DNA from 4 places in the Mesorhizobium sp. M0317 genome. Region 4 is predicted to be linked to each of the others. Evidence: predicted binding sites of a transcription regulator. Region 4 holds the regulator's gene; each other region holds the start of a gene.
The links. Region 4 encodes LexA, which represses DNA repair genes until DNA is damaged. Its sites were predicted from a motif close to TGTTCNNNNTGTGTTCNG; they were not measured.
Positions count from the first base shown of each region.

Region 1: NKI88_RS28850 (PA0069 family radical SAM protein) is a predicted target of LexA. The motif match lies at 4,003-4,020, and genes of this name have one in related genera.
Region 2: ssb (single-stranded DNA-binding protein) is a predicted target of LexA. The motif match lies at 4,018-4,035, and genes of this name have one in related genera.
Region 3: NKI88_RS13040 (YifB family Mg chelatase-like AAA ATPase) is a predicted target of LexA. The motif match lies at 3,520-3,537, and genes of this name have one in related genera.

Region 1 covers NZ_JAMYRV010000059.1:5,058-12,872, forward strand. Annotated here, with positions in the region: gene NKI88_RS28825 (F0F1 ATP synthase subunit A) at 1-220, shown strand, start outside; gene NKI88_RS28830 (F0F1 ATP synthase subunit C) at 287-511, shown strand; gene NKI88_RS28835 (F0F1 ATP synthase subunit B) at 603-1,202, shown strand; gene NKI88_RS28840 (F0F1 ATP synthase subunit B) at 1,213-1,704, shown strand; gene rnhB (ribonuclease HII) at 1,921-2,619, opposite strand; gene NKI88_RS28850 (PA0069 family radical SAM protein) at 2,774-3,928, opposite strand; gene NKI88_RS28855 (glycosyltransferase) at 4,079-4,582, shown strand; gene NKI88_RS28860 (hypothetical protein) at 4,835-5,809, shown strand; gene NKI88_RS28865 (GFA family protein) at 5,799-6,230, opposite strand; gene moaB (molybdenum cofactor biosynthesis protein B) at 6,357-6,911, opposite strand; gene NKI88_RS28875 (4-(cytidine 5'-diphospho)-2-C-methyl-D-erythritol kinase) at 6,898-7,791, opposite strand.
Region 2 covers NZ_JAMYRV010000001.1:375,650-383,464, forward strand. Annotated here, with positions in the region: gene uvrA (excinuclease ABC subunit UvrA) at 1-822, opposite strand, end outside; gene NKI88_RS01890 (hypothetical protein) at 1,606-1,827, opposite strand; gene NKI88_RS01895 (ATP-dependent Clp protease proteolytic subunit) at 1,974-2,582, opposite strand; gene NKI88_RS01900 (SRPBCC family protein) at 2,612-3,079, opposite strand; gene NKI88_RS01905 (ArsR/SmtB family transcription factor) at 3,076-3,390, opposite strand; gene NKI88_RS01910 (hypothetical protein) at 3,524-3,925, shown strand; gene ssb (single-stranded DNA-binding protein) at 4,136-4,666, shown strand; gene NKI88_RS01920 (DUF2306 domain-containing protein) at 4,704-5,102, shown strand; gene NKI88_RS01925 (OsmC family protein) at 5,126-5,551, shown strand; gene NKI88_RS01930 (MarC family protein) at 5,562-6,191, opposite strand; gene NKI88_RS01935 (VOC family protein) at 6,298-6,675, opposite strand; gene NKI88_RS01940 (hypothetical protein) at 6,668-7,246, opposite strand; gene NKI88_RS01945 (helix-turn-helix transcriptional regulator) at 7,334-7,815, shown strand, end outside.
Region 3 covers NZ_JAMYRV010000014.1:67,546-75,360, reverse strand. Annotated here, with positions in the region: gene NKI88_RS13045 (malate synthase G) at 1-1,687, shown strand, start outside; gene NKI88_RS13040 (YifB family Mg chelatase-like AAA ATPase) at 1,893-3,425, opposite strand; gene NKI88_RS13035 (glycosyltransferase) at 3,676-4,740, opposite strand; gene NKI88_RS13030 (glycosyltransferase family 2 protein) at 4,925-5,998, shown strand; gene gshB (glutathione synthase) at 6,091-7,044, opposite strand; gene NKI88_RS13020 (GtrA family protein) at 7,180-7,554, opposite strand; gene NKI88_RS13015 (glycosyltransferase) at 7,559-7,815, opposite strand, start outside.
Region 4 covers NZ_JAMYRV010000032.1:56,085-63,899, forward strand. Annotated here, with positions in the region: gene NKI88_RS21225 (hormone-sensitive lipase) at 32-868, opposite strand; gene NKI88_RS21230 (AMP-binding protein) at 1,029-2,654, shown strand; gene kynA (tryptophan 2,3-dioxygenase) at 2,651-3,487, shown strand; gene kynU (kynureninase) at 3,495-4,742, opposite strand; gene NKI88_RS21245 (GntR family transcriptional regulator) at 4,910-5,674, shown strand; gene lexA (transcriptional repressor LexA) at 5,880-6,662, shown strand; gene NKI88_RS21255 (ComEC/Rec2 family competence protein) at 6,656-7,815, opposite strand, start outside.

The sequences.
Region 1 (7,815 bases), on a different contig from region 4:
CGCCAACATGCTGGCCGGCCACATCACACTGAAGGTGTTTTCGGGCTTCGTCGTCAGCCTGAGCGCGCTCGGCGCCGTCGGCGTTGCCGGTTCGGTGTTGCCGCTGGCCATGGCAGTCGCGCTGACCGCGCTGGAATTGCTGGTCGCTTTCCTGCAGGCCTACGTCTTTGCGGTGCTGACCTGCATGTATCTGAACGACGCCCTGCATCCCGGGCACTGACCTAGAATTTCCGGCATCTTTCGCCGGATGGAATTGCAACGAATTACAGATCCAAAGGAGTTTAAAATGGACGCAGAAGCAGCAAAGTACATCGGCGCCGGTATCGCTTGCCTGGGCATGGGCGGCGCGGGCATTGGCCTCGGCAACATCTTCGGCAGCTACCTGGCGGGCGCCCTGCGCAATCCGTCGGCCGCCGATGGCCAGTTCGGCCGCCTGATTTTCGGCTTCGCCGTGACCGAAGCTCTGGGCATTTTCTCGCTTCTCATCGCGCTTCTCGCCCTGTTCGGCTGAGCCCCTGTTCGGCCAATATCGGTCGGACGAGCATTGGGAAGAATTGGCTGGCCGCATTCCTGCGGCCATGCCTGATATCAGGGGATAGTCCATGTTCGTGACATCTGCGTTTGCGCAAGAGTCCGCACCCGCCGCTGAAGGCGCCCATACCGGTACGGAAGGCGGCACGCATTCCGGCGCCGGCGTGCCTGCCGAGGCGCACGGCACGTTCCCGCCATTCGATCCGGCGACGTTTCCGTCCCAGCTTCTGTGGCTGGCGATCACGTTCGGGCTGTTCTATCTGTTCCTGAAGAAGGTGGTGATGCCGCGCCTTGGCGGCATCATCGACGTCCGCAGCGATCGCATCACGCAGGACCTCGACCAGGCCGCCAGGCTGAAGGGCGAGGCCGACGCCGCCGTTGCCGCTTACGAGCAGGAACTTGCGGAAGCCAAGGCCAAGGCCAACGCGATAGGCCAGCAGGCCAACGACGCTGCCAAGGCTGAAGCCGAGGCTGCCCGCAAGAAGGTCGAGGCCGCCCTCGACAAGAAGCTCGGCGAGGCCGAGGCCAGCATTGCTTCCATCAAGGCCAACGCCATGAAGGAAGTCGGCACGATTGCCGAGGACACCGCTTCAGCCATCGTCGATGCGCTTGTCGGCGGCAAGACGAGCAAGGCCGAGATCTCGGCTGCGGTCAAATCCGTGGCCCGGTGAGGAGCACATCATGGACGCCACATCTCTCGCAACGCTTTGGGCAACAGTTGCCCTCGTCATTTTCCTCGGCGTTGCCGTTTACATCAAGGTGCCAGGCCTGATCGCCAAGTCGCTCGACGCCCGTGCGACCAAGATCAGCGACGAGCTTGCGGAAGCCCGCCGGTTGCGCGAAGAGGCCCAGCAACTGCTCGGCCAATACCAGAAGAAGCGCAAGGAAGCAGAGCAGGAGGCCGCAGCCATCGTCGCTGCCGCCAAGCGCGAGGCCGACATGCTTGCCGCCGAGGCGCACAAGAAGACCGAAGACTATGTCACCCGCCGCACCGCGCTTGCCGAGCAGAAGATCGGCCAGGCCGAGCGCGAAGCCGTCGCCGAAGTGCGCGCCAGCGCCGTCGACATCGCCGTCGAGGCGGCCCGCACGCTGCTTGCCGGCAAGATCGACGCCAAGGCCGGCGCCGACCTGTTCAAGTCCGCGCTGCAGGACGTGAAGGCCAGGCTGAACTGAGCGGGGTAACTCGCTGACATCAAGCCGCCCGGGCAACCTGGCGGCTTTTTTGTTGAGCGCGGACAATCTCCCCCCTTGAGGGGGAGATGTCGCCAAAGGCGACAGAGGGGGTCGGTGCCACCGGGCGCGACGCATTCTGCTGCGAAGAAGGGCTGGCGCTTCACGCGCGGCGACCCCCCTCTGGCCTGCCGGCCATCTCCCCCTCAAGGGGGGAGATTAGCTGTCCAACCCGACAAACCCTTCTTCCTCAACCACCTCAACTCCACCCAGCCTGAACGGCGCGAATGACGCCCGGTGCAGCCTTGCCACCGGACCATGCGCTTCGATCGCGGTGCGGTGCCGCACGGTGGCGTAGCCCATGTGGACTTCGAACCCGTAGCGTTCGTGGTGGCTGCCGCAGCCGCACATCATGCGGTCGCGCATCACCTTGGCGACGATCGAGGCGGCGGCGATCGATTGCGAGCGCTGGTCGCCCTTGATCAGCGCGCGGCCTTCGCAGAGGAGGCCCGGCGGCACATCGCGGCCATCGGCCAGCGCCAGCTTCGCCTGGATCGGCAGGCCGGCAAGGGCGCGGCGCATGGCTTCCAGGCTGGCCTTGAGGATATTGCTGCCGTCAATGCCTTCGGCGCTGACCGAGGCCATCGACACGCCGAGCGCTGACCCCAGGATTTTCAGGAACAGCGCCTCGCGCTGCAAATGGTTGAGCCGTTTGGAATCGTCTAGCCCGTCGGGAATGTTGGCGGGATCGAGGATCACCGCCGCCGCCACCACCGGCCCGGCCAGCGGACCGCGGCCGGCCTCGTCCATGCCTGCCACCGGCCACAGGCCTTCAGCCATCGCCTTCGTCTCGAAGGAGAAGTCGGGCTTTTCGACGATTTCTAAAAGAAGCGGAGAATCGGAACGCGCGCGAGCCATGTTGCGGCGAGGTTCGCATCGGCTCCGATTCTCCGCAAGTCCCTCCAGGGTCGAGTGGGGCAAGACCGGGAGGGCACCGTCTGCAGGCCGGGGGACAGGCCGGACGGGATTCTTGGGTCGCCTGCCAACCACGAGGGCAGGGCAGGCGCTACTCTCAGAGCAGCATCAGCTGCTCGGTCGCCTTGGCGGCGGCGACAAACTGGTCGGTTCGGAGGGTGCGCCGCTCGGCGTTGAGGCCGAGCCGCTTGGCCGTGATCTCGAAGCGCCGGCCGATCTGCCAGGCATAGGGGCCGGCGCCTTTCATCCGCTTGCCCCATTCCGAATCATAGTCCTTGCCGTCGCGCATCGAACGGATCAGCGACATCACGTGCCGGTAGCGGTCGGGATAATGGCGCAGCAGCCAGTCCTTGAAGATCGGCGCCACCTCGAGCGGCAGGCGCAGGATGACATAGCCGGCCTCGCGGGCGCCTGCGGCGCGTGCCGAATCGAGGATGCGCTCCATCTCCTGGTCGGTCAGGCCGGGAATGATCGGCGCCACCATGACAGAGGCCGGGATGCCGGCATCGGAAAGCTGCCGGATTGCCTCAAGCCGCTTGGTCGGCGTCGACGCGCGTGGCTCCATGGTGCGCGCCAGCATGCGGTCCATCGTCGTCACCGACAGCGCCACCTTGGCCAAGCCCCGTTCGGCCATGCGCGACAAGATGTCGATGTCGCGCGTCACCAGATGGGATTTGGTGACGATGCCGACCGGATGGCCGCGCGCCTCCAGCACTTCGAGGATCTCGCGCATGATCCGGTATTGTTTCTCGATCGGCTGGTAGGGATCGGTGTTGGTGCCGATCGCGATGGTGCGCGGCTGATAGCCATCCTTCGACAGTTCCTTGTCGAGCAGCCGCGCCGCATCCGGCTTGGCAAACAGCTTCGCTTCGAAATCCAGCCCCGGCGACAGGCCCATGAAGGAATGCGTCGGCCGGGCGAAACAATAGACGCAGCCATGCTCGCAGCCGCGATAGGGGTTGATCGAGCGGTCGAAGGAAATGTCGGGCGATTCGTTGCGGGTGATGATGGTGCGCGGCTTCTCGACCTGCACTTCGGTCTTGAACGGCGGCAATTCCTCCAGCGAATTCCAGCCGTCGTCGAACACATGCCGGCTGACCGGCTCGAACCGGCCGGACGGGTTGATGCCCGCGGAACGGCCGCGGTTGCGATCCGGACGGACGCGCATGCCGCTCTGTTCGATCATCGCATTGGCCATCTCGGCTCGCCCTGCTCCGAAAGCAGCAATGTCCGCACGCACGATATGTTCCATTTTGGCCCTTTCCCAAGGACTGTCGGCTGGCTGTCGAATCGCTCTGTTCATGAAAATAATCCTATTTCGCTGATGAGAACAAAGCAAGAACTTTTTCGTTGGGCCATGCAAAACTGGCGCTGCGCCGGGCTTTCCGCTATTCGGCTAAAAATGCTCAGCGTTCTCATCGAAACCCGGGATGACGAAGAAGGCCTTGCCCGCACGCTCGCCTCGTTGATCGGCGGCGCGGTCGAGGGCGTGGTGCGCGATGTCATCGTCTGCGACACCGGCTCGACCGACCAGACGCATCGGGTTGCCGATCATGCCGGCTGCCACTTCGTGGCCGGCGGCATTGCCGCGGGAATCAGGCAGGCGAAGGGTGACTGGCTGCTGTTTCTGGAACCCGGCGCAAGGCTGGCGGAGGGCTGGATCGACGACGTTGTCGCTCACACGGCGCGGCAAACCATGCCGGCGCGCTTTTGCCGTGCGCGCGGCAGCCGCACGCCGTTCCTGTCACGGGTGTTTTCGGGCAACCGGGCGCTGGCCGAAGGGCTGGTCATCAGCAAGCGCCAGGCCGCTGCCCTGTCGAAGAACGCGCACAGCGCCGAAGCCCTTGCGCGCGGTCTCGCCACCAAGCGGCTCGACGCCGAAATCTGGCTGGCGCCGAAGAAGTGATGTTTCTCCCTTTTCCCGTTCCCAGGGAGAAGGGTGCCCGAAGGGCGGATGAGGGGCAGCGTCGGCGTCTCATCCGCATTGGCACGGTCGCAGCACCATCCCTCTTTTTCGCCGCAAAAAGCTATTGTGCATTGCACAAAAGCTGACGCGGGATTAGCATTCCGTTGATGCGGGATATCGGGGTTTGGGTAGTGCCGGAGCGGTAAGCAAGCGCCGCGTCGTCGTTGCTGCCGTTCATATCTGAGGACCCCGATGAACCTTTCGTCCCCTGACAAATCCGGCGCCCCCAGTCTGGAAGCCATTGCCCGCAACGGCAGCCTGCTCCGCCGCATTGCGGTGCGTATCCCGACCTATCTGTCCGACCTGCGCGAAAATCCCGCATGGCTGCCGATGTTCGTGCTTGCCCGCACCATGCCGGCGCGCAAGCTGCACTGGCTTGGCGCCAAAGCCGCGCGCCCCGCGCAGAGTGCCGGAGCGACGATGTTCAGGGACGTCGACCTCAAGTCGATCGTCGCGGCGCTGCGCACCGATGGCCTGTTCTCCGGACTGGTCCTGCCGCAGGCAATCCACGAAGAGATCGCCAGCTTCGCGCAGAGCACGCCGTGCTTCGGCAATTTCGACCGCCGGCTCGAATTCATGCCCGGAGAACACGCAGAAGCCGAGAAGCGGTTCGGTCGCTCTTTGCTCAGCGGCCACTATTTCGAGCGCATCCTCGGCTGCAAGGCGGCACTCGCCATCCAGAACGACCCGCTGCTGTTCGACATCGCCCAGCACTATCTGGGCGGGCAGGCAAAGCTGATCACCACGCGTGTGTGGTGGAGTTTCCCGACTGGCGAGGCTTCCGACGCCGACAAGAACCTTGCCTCGCTCGGCAAATATCATTTCGATCTCGACGACTGGCGGATGCTGAAATTCTTCTTCTATCTGAAACCCTGCGATGCCGGCACCGGCCCGCATGTCTATGTCAAAGGCAGCCACAACAGGCGCAGTCTCAAGCACCAACTGACGCTGCTGGTCGGCCATCCGGCGCAAGACGTGTTCAAGGTCTATGGCGAGGACAGCCCGGTCACGCTGACCGGCGAGGCCGGGCTCGGCTTCGTCGAGGACCCGTTCGGCTTCCACATGGGCACCGTGCCGTCCACCACGCCACGGCTGATGATGGAGGTCGGCTTCGGCGTCTCGCCGCCCTCGCGCCGCCGCTTCCACGGCGAGCCGGTCATCCGCTGACGCCGGAGCGGATCTCGACCGGCATCCAGCGCGCTTGCCGCCGGGCAATGCGACCCTCTTTGTTCTCGGCATCATAGTCCATTGGGACCGGCTCGCGGTTGAACCGCGGCCGGTCATCCAGCGCATTGACGATGACGATCGCTCTCGGTTCGCCGTCGGTGGTCACAGCAGCGACATAGACGCCGCAGTCCCGGCAGATGAGATAATCGGCGGTGCGCAATCCGAACCGGTATCGGTGCAGCCGGGCCTCGTCCTCGACCGCGACGATCAATCGCCCCTGCGGATCGGCGGCGGCGCGTGAGCCATGCCGGACGCAGAAGGCGCACTGGCAGGCGCGGATCTCCATCTCGGACGGCTCAATTCCGGTTTCGAAGGTCAGGTGGATGTTGCCGCAATGGCAGCCGCCGCGGTGCGCGCTCATTGGATCTCTTCCGTCTTGACTTGGCGACAGACTATCCGCCCGACGACCCGGAGGAAATGACCTCTCGAAGGCGCAGCCGCCATTCTGCCTGACAAAGGCAGCACTTGGCCGGCACTTTGCCTTGGTTTACGAGGCGGCCTTGCCGCGCCGCAAATGCTCGTCCAGGCGCGGCATGATCTCGACGAAGTTGCAGGGCATGTGGCGGTAGTCGAGCTGCGGTTTCAGGATGCCGTCCCAGGCGTCCTTGCAGGCGCCGGGCGAGCCCGGCAGCACGAAGACGAAGGTGGCGTTGACGACGCCGCCCGTCGCTCGGCTCTGCACTGTCGAGGTGCCGATCTTGTCGTAGGAAATGCGATGGAACACTTCGGAAAAGCCGTCCATGCGCTTTTCGAAGATCGGCTCCAGCGCCTCCGGCGTCACGTCGCGGCCGGTAAAGCCAGTGCCGCCGGTGGTGATGACGACATCGATGTCTTCGTCGCGCGACCAGCCCAGCACCTTGTCGCGGATTTTCTCCCGGTCGTCGGTGACGATGTCGCGCGCGGCCAGGACATGGCCGGCCTCGACGATGCGATCGGCCAGCGTCCGCCCTGATTTGTCGTCGGCAAGGCTGCGCGTATCGGACACCGTCAGCACCGCGATGCGCACCGGGATGAAGGGGCGGCTTTCGTCAATTTTGGTCATCGGCCCCCTCTGAAGCGATGCTTCGTGTCGCGGCGACAAACCATTCCGGTTCGCGGCTGCGGATCTCGGCGGCGGCGCGCTTGGCGACATTGCCGGTCTCGAACAGCCCGAAGCATGTCGCGCCGGACCCCGACATGCGCGAGAATCCAGATCCGGCCCTGTTCAGCAGGGAAAGCGCTCTGCCGATGGGCGGCTGTATTGCTTGCGCCGGTTCCTCAAGATCGTTGCGGGTGATCTCCAGCCAATTGCGGACGCCGTGGAAATCGAAACCGCGCGGCAGCGGCGGCAGTCCTTCATTGTCGCGTTTCTCAAGTGCGTTGAACACATCAGGCGTCGAAACGGCGACGCCGGGATTGACCAGCACCAAGGCCAGCGCAGGAAAATCCGCAATTGGCGACAGCTCGTCGCCGACGCCACGCGCAACCAGCGGTTTTGCCGCAAGACACATCGGCACGTCGGCGCCGAGCGTGAGACCGATCCGGCTCAGTTCGGCCTCGCCGATGTCGAGCCCCCAGGTCCGGACAAGACCCTGCAATACCGCCGCCGCGTCGCTTGAGCCGCCGCCGACGCCGGATGCGATCGGCAGGTTCTTTTCCAGCCGGATGGCAACCGGCGGCGTGCTCTGCTGGCCGGCCTGCCTGCGCAGCGCCTCGCGCGCCTTCACCACCAGATTGCTGTCGTCGATCGGCACGGAAGTCGCGTAACGGCCCGATACGGAGAACCGGTCGGCGTCGGCAGGCTCGATCTCGACCCTGTCGCCGAAGCGGGTGAAAACGACCAGGCTCTCGAGCAGATGGTAGCCGTCGGCGCGCTTGCCGGTGACGTGCAGCGCCAGATTTATCTTGGCGGGCGCAAGCCACGTCCGGGCTGCGGCATCCAAACTGTCGGCTGCTGACGGGATGAT
Region 2 (7,815 bases), on a different contig from region 4:
CGGGCAGGCGAATTTTTCCGAGAACAGGATGCGCTCATGCGTCTCGTTCTTCGATTTGTTGACCGAGTCCTCGCCGGTCTGGCTGGCGTCGAGCGGCCGGTCGGCGAACTCGGCCACCGCCAGCCCTTCGGCGAGCTTCAGCGCCGTTTCGATGGAATCGGCAAGCCGTGTCGCCAGGTCGCCGCGCACGACGATGCGGTCGACGACGACGTCGATGTCGTGCTTGTACTTCTTGTCCAACGCCGGCACATCGGCGATCTCATAGAAGACGCCGTCGACCTTGACGCGCTGAAAGCCCTTCTTCTGCAGCTCCAGCAGTTCCTTGCGATACTCGCCCTTGCGGCCGCGCACGATCGGCGCCAGCAGGAAAAGGCGCGTGCCTTCCTCGACCGCCAGCACCCGGTCGACCATCTGTGAAACCGTCTGGCTCTCGATCGGCAGGCCGGTCGCCGGCGAATAGGGGATGCCGACGCGCGCGAACAGCAAGCGCATGTAGTCGTAGATCTCGGTGACGGTGCCGACCGTCGAACGCGGGTTCTTCGACGTGGTCTTCTGCTCGATCGAGATGGCCGGCGACAGGCCGTCGATCTGGTCGACATCCGGCTTCTGCATCATTTCGAGGAACTGGCGCGCATAAGCCGACAGGCTCTCGACGTAACGGCGCTGGCCCTCGGCATAGATGGTGTCGAAAGCAAGCGACGATTTGCCGGAGCCCGACAGGCCGGTCATGACGATCAGGCTGTCACGCGGCAGGTCGAGATCGACATTCTTTAGGTTGTGTTCGCGTGCCCCGCGAATGGAAAGGTATTTATGGTCGGCCATCGCCGGTCGCCGCCTCAGGTCTGGTGTCAGTGGGATCGGCGGGTTTTCCCGGCCATTCCCTATGTAGGTATTTTTGCCGCCACGTCGAGAGACGCCACACTTCTCGACCAAAGCCGTTTAACCGTCTTTCGCGCGAACGGGCAAGCGGAAAGAACAAAGACCGAACACGCTCCTGACAACGCTGTGCAGAAACTGACAAGGGTGTTTCAGAAACTGACCCTGACGTAAGCTCCCGACGATCACATTTTCCGTAACCGGCTATTCAAGGTTGACGCCGTCGAATCAGGGGCGCACTCTGCCGGAGTCAACGGAGCCGGCCGTCTTTGATGGCCTCGCCGCCCATAGCGGCCTGCGAGACGCCGCAGGTTTTTGCGATTTGTGCTTCGGATTGACACCAGTCGCAACGGACATAGGAGCGGAGCATGACGCCACCGGATAGTCCCTTGAGGCTCCACCTGCTAGTGGAGCCGCGGCGGGCATAAGTGCCAGGTAGTTTCAAGGCATTGGAGTGTATGCGTCCAAACGAACGCATCGCGTCAGTCCAACAAACCACCAGACAAACCGTGACCTGCCGAATCCCACAAAAATCAGAGACGGCTAGTCGGATCGTCGGCTGAATGCCGCGAAGCATCCGAAATCAAAGTCGGTATAACACTACCGGCAGTTTGGATTTGGAATCCAAAAAAAGCCCCGACCGTTAGCGGAAGCAACGGCGGGGCTGTTCTTTTGCGAGGAAGTCGTCGGCGCAGGCTTTCTCTCCCGTATAGTAGCTGGGAGAAGGGGCTACCGGCGCGGCGGCTTGATCCCACCCGTGCCGACATCGACAGTGATGCTGCCGGAAATCCTGACATCGGTGTCGCCGATCTTGAACGTGCCGTTCTCGACGGCAGGCAGCGCGTCGTCCGGCTCCGGCTGCGGCGCGGGCTTGGCGATGCGGTAGTCGCCGGCCACGCCGGGCAGGGCGCCTTTCCGCGACGTGCTGGTGCTGCCCCCGGCAAAGGCCATGCTCGATGTCGCCGCCGTGATGGCAATGGCTATGGTCAGTCTGTTCAGGTGGTAGCGCATGGCAAGACTATAGTGCCGCGCTCAAGGCGAGGCCAGACCAGCGGCGTTGAAATTGAGGGAACACCGGCCTGCATTCAATCCGCCGATCAGGCCGCTGCCTGCTTGCGGGTGTCGAAGACGTGGTCGACGAGGCCCCAGTCCTTGGCCTCCTTCGCGGTCATGAAGAAATCGCGGTCGAGTGTGCGTTCGACCTCTTCGTGGGTGCGGCCGCAATGGTGAGCGTAGAGGTCGGCCATGTGCCGCTTGGTGCGCAAAATGCCTTCGGCATGGCGCTGGATGTCGGAGGCCTGGCCCTGGAAGCCGCCCAGAGGCTGGTGCAGCACGATGCTGGCATTGGGCAGCGCGATGCGCCGCCCCGGCGTTCCCGCCATCAGCAGGAAGGAGGCCATCGACGCGGCAAAGCCCATGCACACGGTCGACACCGGGCAGCTGACATATTGCATCGTGTCGTAGATGGCGAAGCCGCTGGTCACCACGCCGCCCGGCGAGTTGATGTAGAGCGAGATCTCCTTGTCGGGATTGTCCGATTCCAGCGACAGGAGCTGGGCGCAGACCAGCGCCGACATGCCGTCATTGATCTCGCCATTGACGAAGATGATGCGCTCGCGCAGCAGCCGCGAGAAAATGTCGAAGGCACGTTCGCCGCGGCTCGATTGCTCGATCACCATCGGCACCAGATTGGCAAAGCCGCTCATCTCATTGTCTCCGTTTTGATTTTTCCGGGTCAGGCAGCGCGCAGCAACAGGCGTGGCGCGTTGGCGGCGACAGGCGGTTTGGGCTTGTATGCGCGCAGCCAGAGCCGGCAGCCGGCGCCGGCCATCGCGACCGCAGGCGTCAGGACAAACCCGTCATGGACGATGCGCAGATGCGTGCCGCCGGAAACGGTGCGGGCGAGTGTGAAGGTGACGATGCTCTCCAGCTCCTCGCGGTTGGCGTCGCCGGAACGCTCGCGCCAGGAATAGCGCAGCAGGCGCCCCGGTTCGGCATCGAGCACTTCGCACTCGATCGGCTTCTCAGGCCCGGCAAAGGCAAAGCGGCTGCCGGTTTCCGGATTGATGTCGTTCGGCATCATCCATTCCGCCAAGAGGTCCGGCACGGTCAGTGCCCGCCACACTTTTTCCGGTGCGTCCGGCAGATCGCATTCGAAGGCGAGGGCATCCTTGGCGGTCTGCGTCTGCTTTTCGTCGGTCATTGGTCCATGTCCTTCAAAACGGCCTTCAGTCTTTCGATGCGCTCCGGCCAGAATGCGCGGTAGCGTTCGATCCAGCCGAGCAGCGGCTCGAGCCCTTGCGGATCGGCGCGATAGTAGGCGTTGCGGCCGGCGCGTCTTTCGCTGACCAGGCCTGCGCCGCGCAGCACGGCAAGGTGCTGCGACACCGCCGGCTGCGACACGCTCATGCCGGTGCGCAACTCCGACACGCTCATCTCGCCGGAAGTCAGCCGCTCGTAGACGGCGCGTCGCGTCGGGTCGGCCAGGGCGCGAAAAATCTCTGCTTCGATCATGGCAAAAGCATAAGTCGATACTTATCGATTTGGCAAGGGGTGTTTTGAATGCCGCGTATTGATTGGATCCTGCCGGGCCTCTAAGCCGTGGGGAACAAGATGGGCCGATCATCGCGAGGCAGGAGTAGTATTTATGAATTCCAACGTCGATCTTTCGTCCGCCGAGAACCTCAACGAGGCTCTGAGGCTCTATCGCCGCCTCGTACTCGGTATAGGAGCGATCGCCGTCATCGGTTTCGTGGCCGTGATCTTGTTGGCCAAGCTGGGTACGGCGCTATCCCCGCCATACGGGATTTACATCTTCGGCGAAGGATTGGGGACCTGGGGCCTGATCGCGGTGGTAGCGGCGCTCGTCGCTCAGGTGTGGTGGCACGGGCGCGCGATCGGGAAATTGCTGAATGACCCGGCTCTGAAATCTGAACCTGCAGTCGGGCTGATGTCGGCGCCAACCGTGATCGCACAGCGCGCCCATGGCATGGGCATGGAGTGGAGCGGCTTTTTCGGTCCGTTGCCACCAGCTAAAAAACGGCGCTGACGACACCGCTTCTCGCCCCTGCGTGTCAGCTAAATCCACGCGCCCGCGTCGGCGATTGCTGCCATTCCTTGACAATCCGTGGTTAACAGTATAGGAACGAAAAGGGAACAAAAACCTTGTGGGAAAAGCCAGCCGCGGCAAGCCAGGATTGTGCGCGGCCTGTAAGGTGAACGACTTGAAATTTGTTTCGGATGAGCACGGAGAAGTGTCATGGCGGGTAGCGTCAACAAGGTCATTCTGGTCGGTAACCTCGGCGCGGACCCTGAAATCCGCCGCCTGAATTCCGGTGATCCGGTCGTCAACATCCGCATCGCCACGTCGGAAAGCTGGCGCGACAAGAACTCCGGCGAGCGCAAGGAAAAGACCGAATGGCACAACGTGGTCATTTTCAATGACCAGATCGCCAAGGTCGCCGAGCAGTACCTGAAGAAGGGCATGAAGGTTTACGTCGAAGGCCAGCTGCAGACACGCAAATGGCAAGACCAGACCGGCGCCGACAAGTACACGACCGAAGTCGTGCTGCAGAAATTCCGCGGCGAGCTGCAGATGCTCGATTCTCGCGGCGAGGGCGGCGGTCAGGTCGGCAACTATGCCGGCGGCGGCGCGAGCCGTGGCTCGGATTTCGGCCAGTCTGGCCCCAATGAGAGCTTCAACCGCGGCGGCAATAGCGGTGGCGGCGGTTCCAAGGGCGGCGGTGGCGGCGGCTCGTCGCGCGAACTGGACGACGAAATCCCGTTCTGAGCTGACGATAGTCAGCGATATCTGAGGAGAGGGTGCGATGTCGCTCGGACCGCTTCTATCGGCGCGCCCTCCCATTCCATGGCACGCCTTCGCGGCCCTTGCCGCGCTGGCCGTTGGCGCTACGCAACTGGCGCTGCCGAAAGGCACGACGCGTCATCGTGTCGTCGGCTATGCCTGGGCGGCGCTGATGATGGTCGTCGCCATCTCCAGTTTCTGGATCCAGCAGATACGCCTCGTCGGTCCGTTCAGCCCGATCCATCTCTTGTCGATTTTAGTGTTGATCGCCGTGCCGCTTGCGGTCTGGCACGCGCATATGCATCGGGTCGCCAAACATCGCAGGGTGATGATATCGCTGTATGTTTTCGCCCTGATCGGCGCCGGCGTGTTCACGCTGCTGCCGGGGCGGATCATGCACACGGTCGTCTTCGGCCAGTGACGCTTTCTGAAAGGAAGATTGCCGTGAAAGCACGGATTAAATGGGTCGAGGAGCGCACCTTCGTCGGCGAGTCCGGCAGCGGCCACAAACTGGTGCTGGGGACCGCCCCCGGGCCGGAAGGCAAGACGCCAGGTCCGAGCCCAATGGAGCTGGTGCTGATCGGCACCGGCGGCTGCTCGGCCTATGATGTCGTCCACATCCTCGAAAAAGGCCGCGAGGCGATCGAGGACTGTGTTGTAGAACTCGACGCCGACCGGGCCGAAACCGACCCCAAAGTCTTCACCCGCATCCATATGCATTTCATCGTCACGGGCCACGCGCTGTCGCGCGACAAGGTCCAGCGCGCCATCAACCTGTCGATCGAGAAATACTGCTCGGCGTCGGCCATGCTGGCCAAGACGGCTGTCATCACTCACGATTTCGAGGTCGTCGATACGGCGGTGGAGTAGGGGCTGCCGCTTACCCCGCCATCAGCGCCTTGATGCCATCCGCGACGAACTGAACCGCAAGCGCGGCCAGGATGACGCCGAGCAGGCGGGTTAGGATCGAGCGGCCGGTCTGGCCGAGGATGCGGTCGATGCGCTCCGACAGCACGAACACCAGATAGGTGATGGCAAGGCAGACGAAGATGATGCCGACCAGCGCCGCTTGTGCTGCAAAACCCTGAAACGAGCCCGACAGTAGCACAGTCGCCGAAATCGCACCGGGGCCGGCGATCAGCGGGATCGCCAGCGGGAAGGCCGCGATGTTGTGGATCATGTCCTTGGTGATGGCGACGTCGCCGATCTTCTCCTTGCGATCTTGGCGGCGCTCGAACACCATTTCGAAAGCGATGAAGAACAGCAAAAACCCGCCGGCGACACGGAAAGCCGGCAGCGTGATGCCGAACACCGACAGGATGGACGCCCCGGCCACCGCAAACAGCGCCATCACGAGGAAGCCGATGATCGAGGCGCGCACCGAAACCTGCTGACGTTCCTCGCGGTTCATGCCGCGTGTCACCGCGAGGAAGAGCGGCGCGAGACCTGGCGGGTCGATGGTCACCAGAATGGTGACGAAGGCGTTGAACAGGCTGTCGAAACTCGGCATCGCTGACCCCTCCCGCCGGGCCGGACCCCTGCGCCACCATAGTGGTAGAGCAAAGCCCGACCGGTGGGAACCGTCTGACATGGCGATACCGGAGACGGCGTCAGTGTTAGGCGGCAGCGTTGCAATAGGCCTCCCGGCGATAGCCGTCGGGATCGACGACGAAGGCAGCGTAATAGTTCTCGCCATATTCGGCGCGCAGGCCCGGCGCGCCATTGTCGCTGCCGCCTGCACGCAAGGCGGCGGCATGGAAGGCAACGACACTCTGCCTCGTCGGCGCGGTAAAGCAGAAATGCAGACCGGACTTCTCGTCCGATGACACTGGCCGCTCCGCGTCGTTCACCCACAGCGCCACGGTTTGCGCACCATAACCCAGTGAGCCTGGCGACTGGCTGAGGCAGGAATAACCGAGCGGCTTTAGCGCGGCATCGTAGAAGGGCTTCGAAAAATTGGTGTCGCGGACGCCGATCGAGACATGGTCAAGCATGTTTTTTCACCTTTTTTGCAATATGTTGCGTCATCAGTTCCTGGGCGACGCGGCGCGCCAGGAACTCGACTTCGAGACGCCATGTCTTGCCATCGTCGTGCGAACGCTCGCCGAGCCAGCGGAAGCTGTCTTTGGTGATGCGCGAAAAGCTCCAGCGGACCGAGGAACCAGTGCCGTCGGCGCCGACCTGCACAATTGTGTCGCCTTCGGCGCGACCAAGCTGGCGGCTGTAGTATTGGTTTCGCGGGTCGCTCCAGAAGATGTGCCAGGCATCCGAGCCGGGATCATAGGCCCGCAGCGTTGTGCCATTGAAAGTCCATTTGCCGAGCGAGGGCGAGGGGCCGGCATCCCGCGCGGGCAGGATCCATACGTCCTGGATCGCCCTGCCTTCCAGGACCCAGCCGAAATGCACCTCGCCGCGTCCGGTGAGAACCGTGCCGTCCTCGAGATGGCGCGTGGCATCGAATGTCCAGGCGCCGACGAAGCGGCCGTAGAGATCCAGCTTTTCAGCCAGGCCGGGATTGGGGCCGTCGCTGTGGAGCGCTTCGGCAAAGGAGGATGTACCGCTCATACTTGCTGCCTTCGTTATGTCAGGAGGCTGCAAGCGATAGGCCCCGACCGGCTGTCGCGCTTGGGAAAAATTGCTATCTTTCAAGCCATGACGACGAGCGAACAAAACCTGGCATCGGGGCAGGGTTGGTACGTCTGTGACGTGCTGTGCACGGCCGGCGCCGGCGACCGCCCGTTCGAGGAGGCGCACGACACCTTCTGCGTTGCCGCTGTCACCAGCGGCACCTTCCGCTACCGCACCAGGCAAGGCGCCGCCATGCTGGCGCCGGGCGCGATCCTGCTCGGCAATGTCGGCGCCTGCTATGAATGCGGGCATGAGCATGGCGCCGGCGACCGTTGCCTGTCCTTCCACTTCGCTCCGGCCTATCTCGACCGCATCGCCAGCGACGTGCCCGGCGCGAGCAAGCTCGCCTTCGGCGTGCCGCATATGCCGCCTTTGCCGGCGCTCGCATCGCTGCTGGCCGAGGCGGAAGCGGCGCGCGAGATGGTCGACATCGACGCCTTTGAGGAGCTTGGCCTGCGAATTGCCGGCGCAGCACTGGCAGTTGCCGGCGCAGCACTGCCCGTCGC
Region 3 (7,815 bases), on a different contig from region 4:
CGGCGCCAAGGTGGTTGCCTGGGCGAAGAGTTTTCTGGACGAGTCCGTGCCGCTCACCTCGGGCAAATGGGCCGGCGTGAACGGGCTGACGGTTTCGGGTGGCACCTTGCGGCTCGGCGCCGGCGCCGGCGGCACCACACTGGCCAACCCGAAACAATTTGCCGGCTACCGCGGCGACGGCGCCAACCCGGAAGCCATCCTGCTGGTCCAGAACGGCCTGCACATCGAGATCCTCATCGACCGCACCAACCAGATCGGCCGCACCGACCCGGCCGGCATTGCCGACGTGATCCTGGAATCGGCGCTGACCACCATTCAGGACTGCGAGGATTCGGTCGCGGCGGTGGATGCCGAGGACAAGGTCATCGTCTACCGCAACTGGCTCGGCCTGATGAAGGGCGATCTGGCGGAGGAAATCAGCAAGGGCGGCAAAACCTTCACGCGCAAGCTCAATCCGGACCGCGCCTGGACCGCGCCCAGTGGTGGCGCGCTGAGCTTGCCTGGCCGCTCGCTGATGCTGGTGCGAGACGTCGGTCACCTCATGACCAATCCGGCCATCCTCGACCGCGATGGCAACGAGGTGCCGGAAGGCATCTTGGATGCGGCGATGACGGCGCTGATCGCGCTGCACGATGTCGGCGCCAACGGGCGTCGGATGAATTCCCGCGCGGGCTCGATGTATGTGGTGAAGCCGAAGATGCATGGGCCGGAGGAAGTCGCCTTCGCAGTCGAGATTTTCGACCGCGTCGAAGCGCTGCTCGGTATGGCGGCAAACACCATCAAGATGGGCATCATGGACGAGGAGCGGCGCACCACCGTCAACCTCAAGGAGGCGATCCGCGCCGCCAAGGAACGCGTCGTGTTCATCAACACCGGCTTCCTCGACCGCACCGGCGACGAGATCCACACCTCGATGGAAGCCGGGCCGATGATCCGCAAGGGCGACATGAAGCAGGCCGCCTGGATCTCCGCCTATGAGGCGTGGAATGTCGATATCGGGCTCGAATGCGGGCTCGCCGGTCATGCCCAGATCGGCAAGGGCATGTGGGCGATGCCCGATCTGATGGCGGCGATGCTGGAACAGAAGATCGCGCATCCCAAGGCCGGCGCCAGCACCGCCTGGGTGCCGTCGCCGACGGCGGCGACGTTGCACGCCACGCACTATCACAAGGTCGATGTCCATGCCGTCCAGGCGGCGCTCAAGAGCCGGCCGAAGGCGAAGCTCGATGATATATTGTCGGTGCCGGTGGCGGTGCGGCCGAACTGGACCCCCGACGAGATCCAGCGCGAACTCGACAACAATGCGCAAGGTATTCTTGGCTATGTCGTGCGCTGGATCGACCAGGGCGTCGGCTGCTCGAAAGTGCCCGACATCAACGATGTCGGCCTGATGGAAGACCGCGCCACGCTGCGCATCTCCTCGCAGCACATCGCCAACTGGCTGCACCACAAGGTGTGCTCGCAGATCCAGGTGATGGATTCGCTGCGGCGCATGGCAGCGATCGTCGACCTCCAAAATGTCGGCGACCCGCTCTACCGCCCGATGGCCACCGATTTCGACAATTCCATCGCCTTCCACGCCGCCTGCGACCTGGTGTTTAGAGGCCGCGAACAGCCGAATGGCTATACGGAACCGGTGCTGCACGCACGGCGGCTGGAGCTGAAGGCGAAAGAGCGGGCGAATTAGCGCCTGCATTTCCCTCCCCCTTGAGGGGAGGGTGGCCCGAAGGGCCGGGTGGGGTCCTGCGTGAAGTGCGGCGACTCCCTTCGGACGACACTACAAGCAATGTCATTGCAGAGGCCCTTTCTCGGCTCGGCTCCAAAAAGATCGACCATTCTTCGGCGACCCCCACCCTGCCGCTTCGGGGCCACCTTCCCCTCAAGGAGGAGCGTTACGCCGCCTGCGCCACCCGCTCCGACATCATGCGGTAGGAAATCGCCTCGGCCAGGTGAATGCGGCCGACGGTTTCTCTCGCTTCGAGATCGGCCAGCGTGCGCGCCACTTTCAGCACCCGATGATAGGCGCGCGCGGAAAAGCCGAGCTTTTCGCTGGCGTCCTTCAACAGAGACAGGCCGGCGGCATCCGGCATCGCGATGTCCTCGATAACAGAAGGCGAGCAATGCGCGTTGGTGGTCGCGCTGGTCACGCCGAGCCGCTCGAACCGTTCGCGCTGGATGGTGCGGGCGCGCGCGACGCGCTGCGCAACGGCGGCACTTTTCTCCGCCCGATCCGGCCGGATCAGATCGGCGGCCGAAACCGCAGGCACCTCGATCCTGAGATCGATGCGGTCGAGCAGCGGGCCGGAAATGCGCGCCTGGTAGTCGGTGCGGCAGCGCTCACCGCGCAGGCAGCGATAGCCGGGCTCGCCGGCCATGCCGCAACGGCACGGGTTCATCGCCGCCACCAGCTGGATGCGCGCTGGATAGGTGACGCGGTGGTTGGCGCGCGCGATCATGCAGTCGCCGGTCTCCAGTGGCTGGCGCAGCGCATCCAAGGTCTGCGGCGTGAATTCGGGAAACTCGTCGAGGAACAGCACGCCGTTATGGGCAAGCGATACTTCGCCCGGCCGCGCCCCGATGCCGCCGCCGACCATTGCCGCCATCGAAGCCGAATGGTGCGGGGCGCGGAACGGCCGCCGGTCGGTGAGCTTGCCTTCGCCGAGCTCGCCGGCCACCGAGGCGATCATCGAGACTTCAAGAAGTTCCTTGGGCGCCAGTGGCGGCAGAATTGAAGGCAGCCTCTGCGCCAGCATCGATTTTCCCGAGCCGGGAGGCCCGACCATCAACAGATTGTGGCCGCCGGCCGCCGCCACTTCCAGCGCCCGCTTGGCGCTTTCCTGGCCCTTGATGTCTGAAAGGTCGGGCAGGTCGCGGGCCGAGACATGGATGCCGGGCTCGGGCCGCGACAGCACCTGCGTGCCGCGAAAATGATTGGCGATGGCAATCAGGCTGCGCGGCGCCAATATGTCGAAATCCTTGCCCGCCCAGGCCGCTTCCGGCCCGCAGCCGAACGGGCAGATCAGGCCCTTTCCCTCGGCATTGGCGCCGATCGCCGCCGGCAGCGCGCCGGCGACCGTGGCAATGGTGCCGTCGAGCGACAATTCTCCGAGCACGACATAGGAGGCCAGCATGTCGCCCGGAATGGCGCCGAGTGCAGCCATCAGGCCGAGCGCGATCGGCAGGTCGTAATGGCTCCCTTCCTTAGGAAGATCGGCAGGCGCCAGGTTGACCGTCACCTTCTTCGACGGCATCGACAGCCCCGACGCATGCAGTGCCGCCTGCACGCGCTCGCGGCTTTCGGCCACCGCCTTGTCGGCCAGCCCGACGATCTGCATGCCGACCTTGCCCGGCGCGATCATCACCTGGACATCGACCGGTACGGCCTCGATGCCCTGGAAAGCAACCGTGCGAACCCGCGCCACCATCTTGCTCTGCCCCCGGATATCGGCTCGCCTCGGCCTTGTGGTTCAGACCGCGAGCGACGTCAGGACAAGACAACCATAGATTTCAGGCCAAGGCAAGAACATTACAGGAACATGCATTCGTGGTGGCTGCAGCGCGCTGTGCCGGTTGCAAAAAAGGAAGATGGTCAAGCAAAATGGAACGGCTGCTCCGCCTCCTCGACCGCGTTTAACAAGGGCGACTAGGCCCTTCGGCGATCTGAGGGTGTTGCTTCTAAGCGGTGATGAAGGCATCGACCGAACCTGAAAGCGATCGATCGATCGCGACCTGCGGTGGAAGCCACTCCATGACAGGATATCTGAAAGGCCAAGGCAGGGCGATCCGGCGCGAAGAGCCGCTCTCCAGAAAAATCTCGTTTACAAGGTCTATGAACCGCCCGCGGTCTCGTTCGATTCGTTTCAAAGTTTGCGAACGAATGTAATCCCGGGGAATTCGTCGCTCCTTCAGCGCTAAGACAGCCTCCGCGATGGATCGAGGATCGGGTGGAACTGTGAGCGAATAGTCGTCATCCAGATAAAGGTCTCGGCCGCCATGGTTCGGCGTCGTGACCACTGGAAGGCCCGCGAGAAGATATTCCGTGCTGGCGAACATTGGTCCTTCCAGGTGAGAGAGACAGATTCCCACGGCTGCACGATTTAGATGCGTGTTCACCTGAGCCGGTGCCAATCGGACAGGCTTGCCGGTGCCGTCAAACTCGTTGATAAAGACGTGATGCGGCGCGAGCTCCCTATGCCGATTTATTCGCGCTCTTTCCGACTCCGTCGTGGAGGATCCGCTTGAATCTCGATAGAAGACAAATGCGCAACGCTGGATGCCAAGCGACAAGTCATGGCGCTTCCACGGAGCCAGCTGCGCATTGTAGATTGCATCAAATTCTACAGGGACGTCATCGAGAGGCCTGAATATGTGTTCGGAGGTTGTTGACGTCTTGTTGTGCAGGACGGCGGCCTCGCCGGACTGATTCAACAGATCAGCCTCGGCCTGAGTGTTGGATAGGAAGATTAGCGAGTGACGGGGGTTCTTGAGTCTATGCAGAACGGCATAGGTCCGGATGGTTTTGACGCTAGCACTGTTTTCGATGGACCAGGTTGGCGAGATGAGAAACCAGGCGCGGTGGCCGCGTGGAAGGAAAGGCATATGACTTGCTAATCCGAGCGGCGTACCGGACATTCCCGAATAGGATATGAACGGATCGTCCGACAGCAAACTGGCCTGAAGAGCAGGTTGCGACTTCGCGGAAGGGTGCCCTTTTCTGAGGTTGTGGCCATGACGCAGCATGGCTCTGACAATCTCGAATTTGGTAGGAGGGCGATACCCGTGCTGTAGGGTCAACATGCGGCAATTGCGATCTTGAGTGCGGAGAAAAACTCGCTTCGATAGAGAGAAATTTGGCAAAGAAACACCGCCATTTGATCGACGGAATATCTCAGGCGATCAAATCTGGTGTACGGAGAAGCGCCTCTTGAAAGAAAACATCGTCCCAAGCGGAGCTGGTTCTCACATCGCGCTACCAACCGTATCCGTTTGCGTAGGCTGTTTCAATCAAGAGGCATTCATCGACACTGCGATCCGATCCGTAGCGGCGCAGACATACACTGCGTTCGAATGCGTGGTGGTCGATGATTTTTCGACCGACGGTTCCCGCCGAAGGATTGAAGAGTGTCTGTCCCAGCTTGGCGACAGTCGTTTCCGCTTTCTGCCCCGACTGCAAAATGGCGGGCAGTTGACAGCAATGATGACCGGGCTTGACGCGACAGCCGGGCCCCTGATCTCCTTTCTTGACGGTGACGATGCTTGGCATCCTGACTTCATAGAATGCCATGTGAGAGCGCATCTCAGCCAAACCCGTATCGCGGCAATGTCGAGCTCCGATGAGGTGGTGATAGATACGGCCGGCAACCTGCTTGCGGGCGGTCATCCCGTATTCCACCTGAACGACCCGCGATCGATGCCGAAAATGAGCGGCTACCTGCATGTCGACACCGAAGCTGACCCGACATTATTATTTATTGATCGGGGTACCGTGGGTTGGTTTTGGTCAACCACATCGGGGATGATGTTTCGTCGAGCTCCGCTTGAAATCATGCGTCCATCCGATCCGGACGAAATAAGGATATGTGCCGATGGTTATATGGCTCGTGCCGCCCATATGATCGGCGGAACCGTGAGGATTGGGCGGGCTCTTGGCAGTTATCGGCTTCACGGCGGCAATGGCTGGGCGGACGGGCGCATCCTGGGTACCGGAGTTGGCCTCGGCAGGATGTCGCCTGATACTGAAATAGCGATACGGCGGGCACTGGCCAATCGTTGGTGCGAAGTGGCGCCGGGACTGGCGCATTTAATCTCCCGCCACTCAATGCGCAGGACCTTGGTCGACCTGATCGGACTGTCTGCGGCTTTTGCATTGCTGGAAAAGAACTCCGATGCGGGTTTTCTGCTGAAAGACTGGGCAACACCACAGCGAAAATTGCAGACCAGACTTATCGGTCTCCTTCCTCCGAAACTGAGGCCTCGGCGCTTCCGGGACATAGTTTGATTTGATGAGCCGCTTGCTCGGCAGTCTTACCCGATAAAGAGCATCTTTCGATGCTTCTCTGGACCCACCAAAGTCCTCCGTAGCAACGCACACTACGCGGCCAAATTCCGCCGCTTCGCCTCTACCGCGTCCCAGAACAGGCTGGCGATATCCGCGCCACCAAAGCGTTGCACTTCGCGCACGCCGGTTGGCGAGGTCACGTTGATCTCGGTCATGTAGTCGCCGATCACGTCGATGCCGACCAGGATGAAGCCGCGCTCTTTCAGCGACGGGCCGATGCGGGCGCAAATCTCGCGTTCGCGCTCCGTCAGCTCGGTCTTTTCGGCGCGGCCGCCGACATGCATGTTGGAGCGGGAATCGTGGTCGGCCGGCACGCGGTTGATGGCGCCGACCGCCTCGCCGTCGATCAGGATGATGCGCTTGTCGCCCTTGCGCACATCCTTCAGATAGCGCTGGACGATATACGGCTCGCGTGACAGCTGGGCGAACATTTCGAGCAGTGAGGCGAGGTTGCGATCGTCTCCCTTGAGATGGAAGATGCCGGCGCCGCCATTGCCATAGAGCGGCTTGACGATGATGTCGCCGAATTCCTTGCGGAAGGCCGCGACCTCCTGGGGATCCTTGGTGATCAGCGTTTCGGGCATCAGATCGGGGAATTCGGTGACGAAGATCTTTTCCGGGCTGTTGCGCACCCAGGCCGGGTCGTTGACGACCAGTGTCTTCGGGTGAATGCGCTCCAGAATATGCGTGGTGGTGATGTAATTCATGTCGAAGGGCGGATCCTGGCGCAGCAGGATCACATCCATCTCCGACAGGTCGGTGCGCACCTTGTCGCCCAGCGAAAAATGATTGCCCTTCTCGTCGCGGAGCTTCATCTCCTCGATGCGGGCAAACACCTTGCCGCCCAGCATCGACAGCCGGTCCGGCGTGTAGTGGAACAGCTGGTGCCCGCGCCGCTGCGCCTCCAGCGACAGCGCAAACGACGTGTCGCCGGCGATCGAGACGGTGGAGACATGGTCCATCTGGACGGCGATCTTCAGGGTCATCTTTTGGTCTCCAGCGGGTCGAGCAAGTCCAGGAAAAGTGCGTAGCGGTTTTCCGTCCGGAATTGCGGCAAGGCAAGTCGCCGATATACGGAACTTGGCGGCTTCTGCCAATCGCGCTTGCTTGGCCCAGACCCCCTAACAGTCGAAGACCAGCCGGGAGTAACCGAGGAACGACAGCGCCATCGCTACCAGCGAGGCGATCGCAAGTGCCGCCAGCGGCGGCATTGCCGGCAGCGCGAACAGGATGGCGCAGTAGACGAGATAGTTGACGATGCTGGTGGCGATGCCGACGCCGCCATAGCGCGCACCCTCGCTAGCCACGCCGCGGCTCGACGGCGAAAAGGTCAGGTGCCGGTTGATCTGCCAGGTGACGCACAGCGCAAAGCCGATCGACAGGACACGGGCGACGAAGGGACCGAGCGGCGTCACCGCCAAGAGCAGCCAGAGCGCCGCGGCATCGGCGACGAAACCAACGCCGCCGGCCAGGACGAAGCGGACGAGCCGGCTCACGGCCTCAGGCGGCCCGGGGCGTCTTGCCCGGTTCGGCCTTCGGGATTTCACCAGTGCGTTCGCGCCGTTCGACCCGGCCCGACGGCACCGAGAGATAAAAAATGCGCTTCTGCTCGGCGCGTCCGCGCGATACCGAATCGAGGATCAATCCGGTCACCATCGCAAGCATCGAGAGCAGCAGCAGGCCGACCGACAGCACCCAGGTCGGCATGCGCGGCACGAGGCCGGTCTGGGCGAATTCGATCAGCACCGGCGTCATCA
Region 4 (7,815 bases):
AGCCGTTAATTCCAAGAGATAAGACTGGTTGTTACTCCGCCAGCAATGTCCGCGTCAGCGGATGTGTCGGATCGGCAAGCCCGTCGACGATGCTGAAATGATGCCGGTCCGGCTCGACCACTGTGCTGGTCGTGGCGCCGAGGCCGATCCAGATGTTGGCAAGCAGCGCATTCTGGCGCAGGAACTCCGCCCGCTCGCCGCCGCCGGCCCAGCAGGTGATGCGCGCGCCCTGCATGGGGCGCAGCAGAACCGGGCTTTCGGCCAGTGCTTCCGCTTCATCGATGGCCAGTGTCGCGTTCATCCCCGTCCGCATTATCGGCCGCAGATCATGAACCCCGGAGATCGAGACGACATTGCGTGTGCGGCCGGCCACATCGGCGGCCAGAGGCGTCGTTGTCGTCACCATCCTGGAGGCGAGATGGCCGCCGGCGGAATGCCCGGTCAGGATCACCGGCCCGCCGACCATCGTCGCCGCCTTGCCGATCGCCCCCGCGATTTCCCTGACGATGCCGGAAATGCGTATGTCGGGACAAAGCGTGTAAGTCGGCATTGCCACGGCAAAGCCATTGGCAACCGCGCCGTTGGCCAGATGCGACCATGGCTTGTTGTCGAACGCCTTCCAGTAACCGCCATGGATGAAGACGACGAGCCCTTTGGGCATGACATCGGGAAGGAACAGATCGAGCCTGTTGCGCGGGCTGTCGCCATAGGCGATGTCGAGCTTGGCCCGACCGGACGCCGACATTGTGTCGCGAAAAGCCTGTGCCGGTGTGTCCCATGCGGCCGGCCAGCGATTGCTGCCGGCAATGTTGTCGCCGTTGGCGTAGGCATTGTCCCAATCGGCAACACGATGTTCGAGCATCTGCATCCCTCCCGGATGGCTTCAGTTCAGTCGACAGGAATGGCCGCCGAACAGGGCGGCGTCAATGCTGCGATTTAAAAACATTTTAGGCTTGAAACAAATTTCGACTGGTGCGATCCTGCGCCTTGTTCAGCCATGGGCGCGAGGCAGACAGGGGCAGCCGAAAATGCTTGGGCCATCAGCGCATATCGACACATTCACGCGCGACAACCTGCCGCCGCCGGAGCAATGGCCGGAGTTTTTGCTCGACGGCTTCGACTATCCCGACCACATAAATGCCGGCGTCGAATTGACCGACAGGCTGGTCGAAAAAGGGTTCGGCGACCACACTGCGCTGATCGGCAATGGCCGCCGCCGCACCTACAAGGAACTGTCCGACTGGACCAACAGGCTCGCCCATGCCCTGGTCGAGAATTATGGCGTCAAGCCGGGCAACCGGGTGCTGATCCGCTCGGCCAACAACCCGGCCATGGTCGCCTGCTGGCTGGCCGCCACCAAGGTTGGCGCGGTGGTCGTCAACACCATGCCGATGCTGCGCGCCGGCGAACTCGCCAAGATCGTCGACAAGGCGGAAATCACGGTTGCGCTTTGCGATACAAGGCTGATGGACGAGATGACCGCCTGCGCCAAGGGCAGTGCGTATCTCAAGCAGGTCATTGGCTTCGACGGCACGGCCAACCATGACGCGGAACTCGACCGCGCCGCCCTCGACAAGCCGGTCACCTTCACTGCCGTCAACACCGGCCGCGACGATGTCGCCCTGCTCGGCTTCACCTCCGGCACCACCGGCGTGCCGAAGGCGACGATGCATTTCCACCGCGACCTGCTGATCGTCGCCGACGCCTATGCCCGCGAAATCCTGGAGGTGACGCCCGACGACATCTTCGTCGGCTCCCCGCCCCTTGCCTTTACCTTCGGTCTTGGCGGGCTCGCCATCTTCCCGCTGCGTTTCGGCGCCGCGGCGACGTTGCTGGAACAGGCGACGCCACCCAACATGATCCACATCATCGAGACCTACAAAGCGACCATTTCCTTCACCGCTCCAACCGCCTATCGGGCCATGCTCAAGGCCATGGATCAAGGCGCTGACCTGTCCTCGCTGCGCGTCGCGGTTTCGGCGGGCGAGACGCTGCCGGCGCCTGTCTTCGAGGAATGGACTGAGAAGACCGGCAAGCCGATCCTCGATGGGATCGGCGCCACCGAGATGCTGCATATCTTCATCTCCAACCGCTTCGACGACATGAAGCCGGCCTCCACCGGCAAACCCGTCGGCGGCTATCAGGCACGCATCGTCGATGACGAGATGCGGGAGTTGCCGCGCGGCTCTACTGGCCGGCTGGCGGTGCGCGGCCCGACGGGCTGCCGCTACATGGCCGATGCCAGGCAAAAGGACTATGTCCGCGACGGCTGGAATCTCACCGGCGATACGTTCACGCAGGACGAGGATGGCTTCTTCCACTTCGCCGCGCGTTCCGACGACATGATCGTCAGCGCCGGCTACAACATCGCCGGCCCCGAGGTCGAAGCGGCGCTGCTCTCGCATCCCGACGTCGCCGAATGCGCGGTGACCGGCGCCGAGGACGGTGAACGCGGCCAGATCGTCGAGGCGCATATCGTGCTTGTGCAAGGCGTTTCGCCGGACGCATTGACCGTCAAACGCCTGCAGGACCACGTCAAGGCAACGATCGCGCCCTACAAATATCCGCGTTCGGTGAAGTTCATCGACGCCTTGCCCAAAACCCAGACCGGCAAGATCCAGCGCTTCCGGTTGCGCGCGGAGAAGATCAATTGATTAAGCCGCACGATCCGGCGTCCGATGGCGCGCAGATGTCGTTCAAGGAGCGGATGTCCTACAGCGACTATCTGCAGCTGGACAAGGTGCTCGATGCGCAGGCGCCGCTGTCTTCTGCCCATGACGAGATGCTGTTCATCATCCAGCATCAGACATCCGAATTGTGGATGAAACTGGCCCTCCACGAGATCGGCGCCGCGATCCGCTCGATCCGCGCCGACCGCCTCGAACCGAGCTTCAAGATGCTGTCGCGTGTCGCGCGAATCTTCGAGCAGCTCAACAATGCCTGGGACGTGCTGCGCACGATGACGCCCAGCGAATACACCGAGTTTCGCGACGCGCTCGGCCAATCCTCGGGCTTCCAGTCGTGGCAGTACCGCGCTATCGAGTTCATGGCCGGCAACCGCAACCTTGCGATGCTCGGGCCGCACAAGCACCGGCCCGACCTTACGGACAGGCTGGAAGCCATCCTGGCCACGCCGTCGCTCTATGATGAGGCGCTTCTGCTTTTGGCGCGCAATGGCTTCGACATCGGCGCCGACGCCAGTCGCACGGACTGGCGCGAGACGCGCGTCGAGAACGAAGAAGTGCTGGCTGCCTGGCAAACCGTCTACCGCGACCCGCAGCGCTACTGGATGCTCTACGAACTGGCCGAGAAGCTGGTCGACTTCGAGGATTATTTCCGCCGCTGGCGCTTCAACCACGTCACCACGGTCGAGCGCATCATCGGCTTGAAGCGCGGCACGGGCGGCACCTCAGGCGCCTCCTATCTGAAGAAGATGCTGGAGGTCGTGCTGTTTCCGGAGCTCTGGACGGTCCGCACCCGGCTGTAGTAGTTCCTCAGGTGACCGCGGTCTTTACCGCGAAGCGGGCGTCCTGCCAGGCGCCGGTGCGCAAAATATCCTCCAGCGCTTCGACCGCCTGCCAGACATCGCCATAACCGACATAGAGCGGCGTGAAGCCGAAACGGATGGTCGACGGCGCCCGAAAATCGCCGATCACGCCGCGCTCGATCAGCGCCCGCATCACCTGGTAGCCATGCGGGTGGAGGAACGACACCTGGCTGCCGCGCTGGCTGCCGTCGCGCGGGCTTTCGAGTTCAAGGCCGTAGGCGCCGCATCTGGCTTCGACGAGCTGGATAAACAGGTCGGTCAGTGCGATGCTTTTTCTGCGCACCGCCGCCATGTCGACGTCGTTCCAGATATCGAGCGCGCCCTTGAGCGCCCGCATCGACAGCACCGGCTGCGTTCCGCACAGGAAGCGGCGGATCCCGCTGCCGACGGCAAAGCCCTGCTCGAAGGCAAAGGGCCGCGCATGGCCCCACCAGCCGCTGAGCGGCTGCCTGATATCACCATGGTGGCGCTCGGCCGCGTAGATGAAGGCCGGCGAGCCCGGGCCGCCATTGAGGTATTTGTAGGTGCAGCCGACAGCGAAATCGGCATTGGCACGGTCGAGTTCGACCGGCAAGGCGCCGGCGGTGTGGCAGAGGTCCCAGATGATCAGCGCGCCGGCGTCATGTGCCTTGCGCGTCAGCGCCGCCATGTCGCGCAACTGGCCGGATTTGTAGTTTACGTGGTTGACCAGGATGACGGCAACGCTGTCGTCGATCAGCTCCTCGATTGCGGCCGCGTCGACGCCCTCCAGCCGCAGCCGCGTTCCCGGCCGGGTCGAGGCGACGCCTTCGGCCATGTAGAGGTCGGTCGGGAAACTGTCGCCCTCGGCAACGATGGCCGACCGAGCCGGCCGCATGCCGAGCGCGGCGTGCAGCAGCTTGTAGATGTTGATCGAGGTTGTGTCGCAGACCACCGTCTGCCCGTCAGCCGCGCCGATCAGTCGTCCGAGCTGATCTCCCAGTTCCACCGGCATGTTGAACCAGCCAGCGGTGTTCCAGGCGCGAATGAGGTCGTGCGCCCATTCCTGCGTGGCGGCCTGCTGCAATTCGCTGAAGACGGCTGGTGACGCGGCACCCAGCGAATTGCCGTCGAGATAAATTACGCCTTGCGGTAAGACAAAGCGTTCACGCATGGAGCGCAGCGGATCGGCGGCATCCATTGCTTCGATTGCAGCGAGATCGGTTGTTATGCTCATGGTCCGGCGCCCCTCCATAGACAACGCGCGCGGCGGAGCCTGCCGCCGAAACATGCCGGCGATCTTGAGTGGTCGCCCCTTGAGCTGTCAAACATTATATATAATTCATCCGTTGAAAGGCTTTGATATATAATGATCCGCCGAGCGTTTATGTCTGATGGATCACGATGCTGGATGACGAGCAGACCTCGAAGACGGAAGTGGCCTATCGCCTGCTCAGGCGCGATATTCTTGCGACCCGGCTGGCGCCTGCCGCGCCGTTGAAGCTGAGCACGCTGCGCAACACCTACGGCATCGGCTGGACGCCGTTGCGCGAGGCGCTGTCGCGGCTGGAGGCGGAACGGCTTGTGACCGCCATCAGCAACCGCGGGTTTGCGGTCGCTCCCGTCTCTCGGGCGGAGCTCGAGGATTTGGCGCGTGCGCGGCTGGTGGTCGAACTGCCCCTGCTGGTGGAATCGATCGAGAAGGGCGACCGTGAGTGGGAAGACGCGGTCGTTGCCGCCCACTATCGTCTCTCACGGTGCGGGTCTATTCTCGACGATCCATCGGATGATGCGGTCGACGCGTGGTACGAAAAACACGATGCCTTCCATGCGGCGCTGCTCAGTGCCGCGACATCCAGCTGGCTGCTGCGCTTCAATGCAACGATTTCCGACCAATTGCATCGCCATCACCGCTTTCTGGGTCTGGCCCCGACGCTGCGCGCCGCCGCCGGCCGCACGGACGGACACCGGAAGGCCGTGGCGGCCCTGCGCGACGCCGTGGCGATCGAACACCATACCGCCCTGATGGAAGCGGCCCTCGATCGCGACGTCGAACGTGCGAAGACTCTGATGACCGCTCACATCGGCTACACGCTGCGGGTCTATGCCCAGAGAGAACCCCGCGCGGATGCTGCGCAGCCCCGTCCGAAAAGGAAGCGGCGATCGTAGCCGACGACGCAGGGCACTTTGTCTTCGTTTCACCCCGTTGCTGGCAACCGGGCGCAGGCGGCGCTCGCAGCGCCGAACGTTACGCTGAACAAAACGCCAACACATTCATTAAACTTTAAAAGGTTGCGGAACACAACTGGAACAGATAGTGTTTGTTCTGGGTTTGTTTTTTCTGATTCTGGTTTCAGAACCCTTGGGGGCCGCGATGCTGACGCGCAAACAACATGAGCTTCTGATGTTCATCCATGAACGCCTGAAGGAGAGCGGAATCCCGCCGTCCTTCGACGAGATGAAGGAAGCGCTCGACCTCGCCTCCAAGTCCGGCATCCACCGCCTGATCACGGCGCTTGAGGAGCGCGGTTTCATTCGCCGGCTGCCGAACCGGGCGCGCGCGCTGGAAGTGCTGCGGCTGCCCGACTCGATCGCACCAGGCCTCAATGCGGCGAGGAAGTTTTCGCCGAGCGTCATTCAGGGCAGTCTTGGTCAAACCGGCCAAGGGCAAGGCGGCCAAGGACAAGGCGCGTTGGGCCAAGGCGGTCTCGGCCGCCAGATCAAGCCGGGCTCGCCGTCGCGTTCGATGTCGGCCGGCAATGACGATGCCGTTTCCGCGATTTCAATCCCGGTTATGGGACGCATCGCCGCCGGCGTGCCGATCGACGCCATCCAGCATCAGACCCATTCGATCTCGGTGCCGCCCGATATGATCATGGGCGGCGAACACTACGCGCTCGAGGTCAAGGGCGATTCGATGATCGAGGCCGGCATTTTCGATGGCGACACGGTCATCATCCGCAATGCCGACACAGCCAGCCCCGGCGAGATCGTGGTGGCGTTGGTCGACGATGAGGAAGCGACCCTGAAACGCTTCCGCCGCAAGGGCGCCTCGATCGCCCTGGAAGCCGCCAACCCGGCCTACGAGACCCGCATTTTTGGACCGGACAGGGTGAAGGTGCAGGGCAAGCTTGTCGGATTGATCCGGCGCTACTGAGCCGGCTTGGGTTTGTACTTTTCACGCTGGTTGTAAGGCGGCAGGCCGCGCGCTTCGCGGGAGAAGCGGCGTTGCTCGTGCCAGGGGCGATACGGCTTGTCGACGGCGAAGCGGATGGTTGGCGCTGCAGCTGCCGATTGCGGATCGAAGAAGACGGCGGCGCTGCCGTCGCGGGCCAGCTGTTTCTTCGTCACGACCAGCACCAGCGGGTCGCGGCACGGATTGTAGGCGGTGGCGTCATCGATGACGATCAGGCTCGCGAAGGCACAGGCCGGCCGCGCCGTCTTGCGGTCTTTCGCAAGCGCTACAATGGCTCCGGAAGGGTGCCGGGCGATACAGAGATCGCCGGTGCAATAGAAGGGCGAGCCGGGCGGCAGATCGAGCGGATCGAGATCGAACCGCGTATCTGTTGCCTCGAAAATCTCAGGTGGGATAATGGTTTCGGCCCGCAGCGCCCGTTTCCAATTGTCCGTGGTGAATTCGTTGGAGCGTTCGCGGTTGAGGGCGAGTTCGCCGCCACCGATCGGCATGGCCACCAGATGCGCATCCTCGGATATGAGCACGTCGGGCGTAAGCACCTGCGGCACCGTCAACAGGCCGGCCAGCACGAAAGGCACGGCCGCCAACCTGAGCCAGGTGGTGGCCATGGTGGCGATGACGAGGGCGACCGCCACCAACAGCACCGAGCGGATGGAGATCAGCCCGACGGCGTCGACCGGCGAGCGCTCGGAAATCCAGGCCGATATAGCGATCATCGCCATCAGACCCTTGCCCATCACATAGAGGAACGGCCCGTCGGCGCCGAACGGCATCGCCAGTGCGCTGAGCACGGCAAAGGGCATGACGATCAACGAAACAATCGGCATCACGGCCAGATTGGCGATCAGGCTGAGCGGCGACACACGCTGAAAATGCCAGATGGCGAACAGCAAGGTTGCACTGCCGGCGATGATCGAGGTCATGGCGAGGCCGCCCATGGCCAGCGCGAATTTTCGCGACAGGAAGCCGACGAAGGAGCGCTTTGCCGGCGGCGTTCTCACCTTGTCGGCGCGGTAATCGGCCCAGCCGGCATAGGCGCCGACAAGGGCGGCGGTGGCGGCAAACGACATCTGGAAGCTGGGACCGACCACCTCGTGCGGCGACACCAGGATGA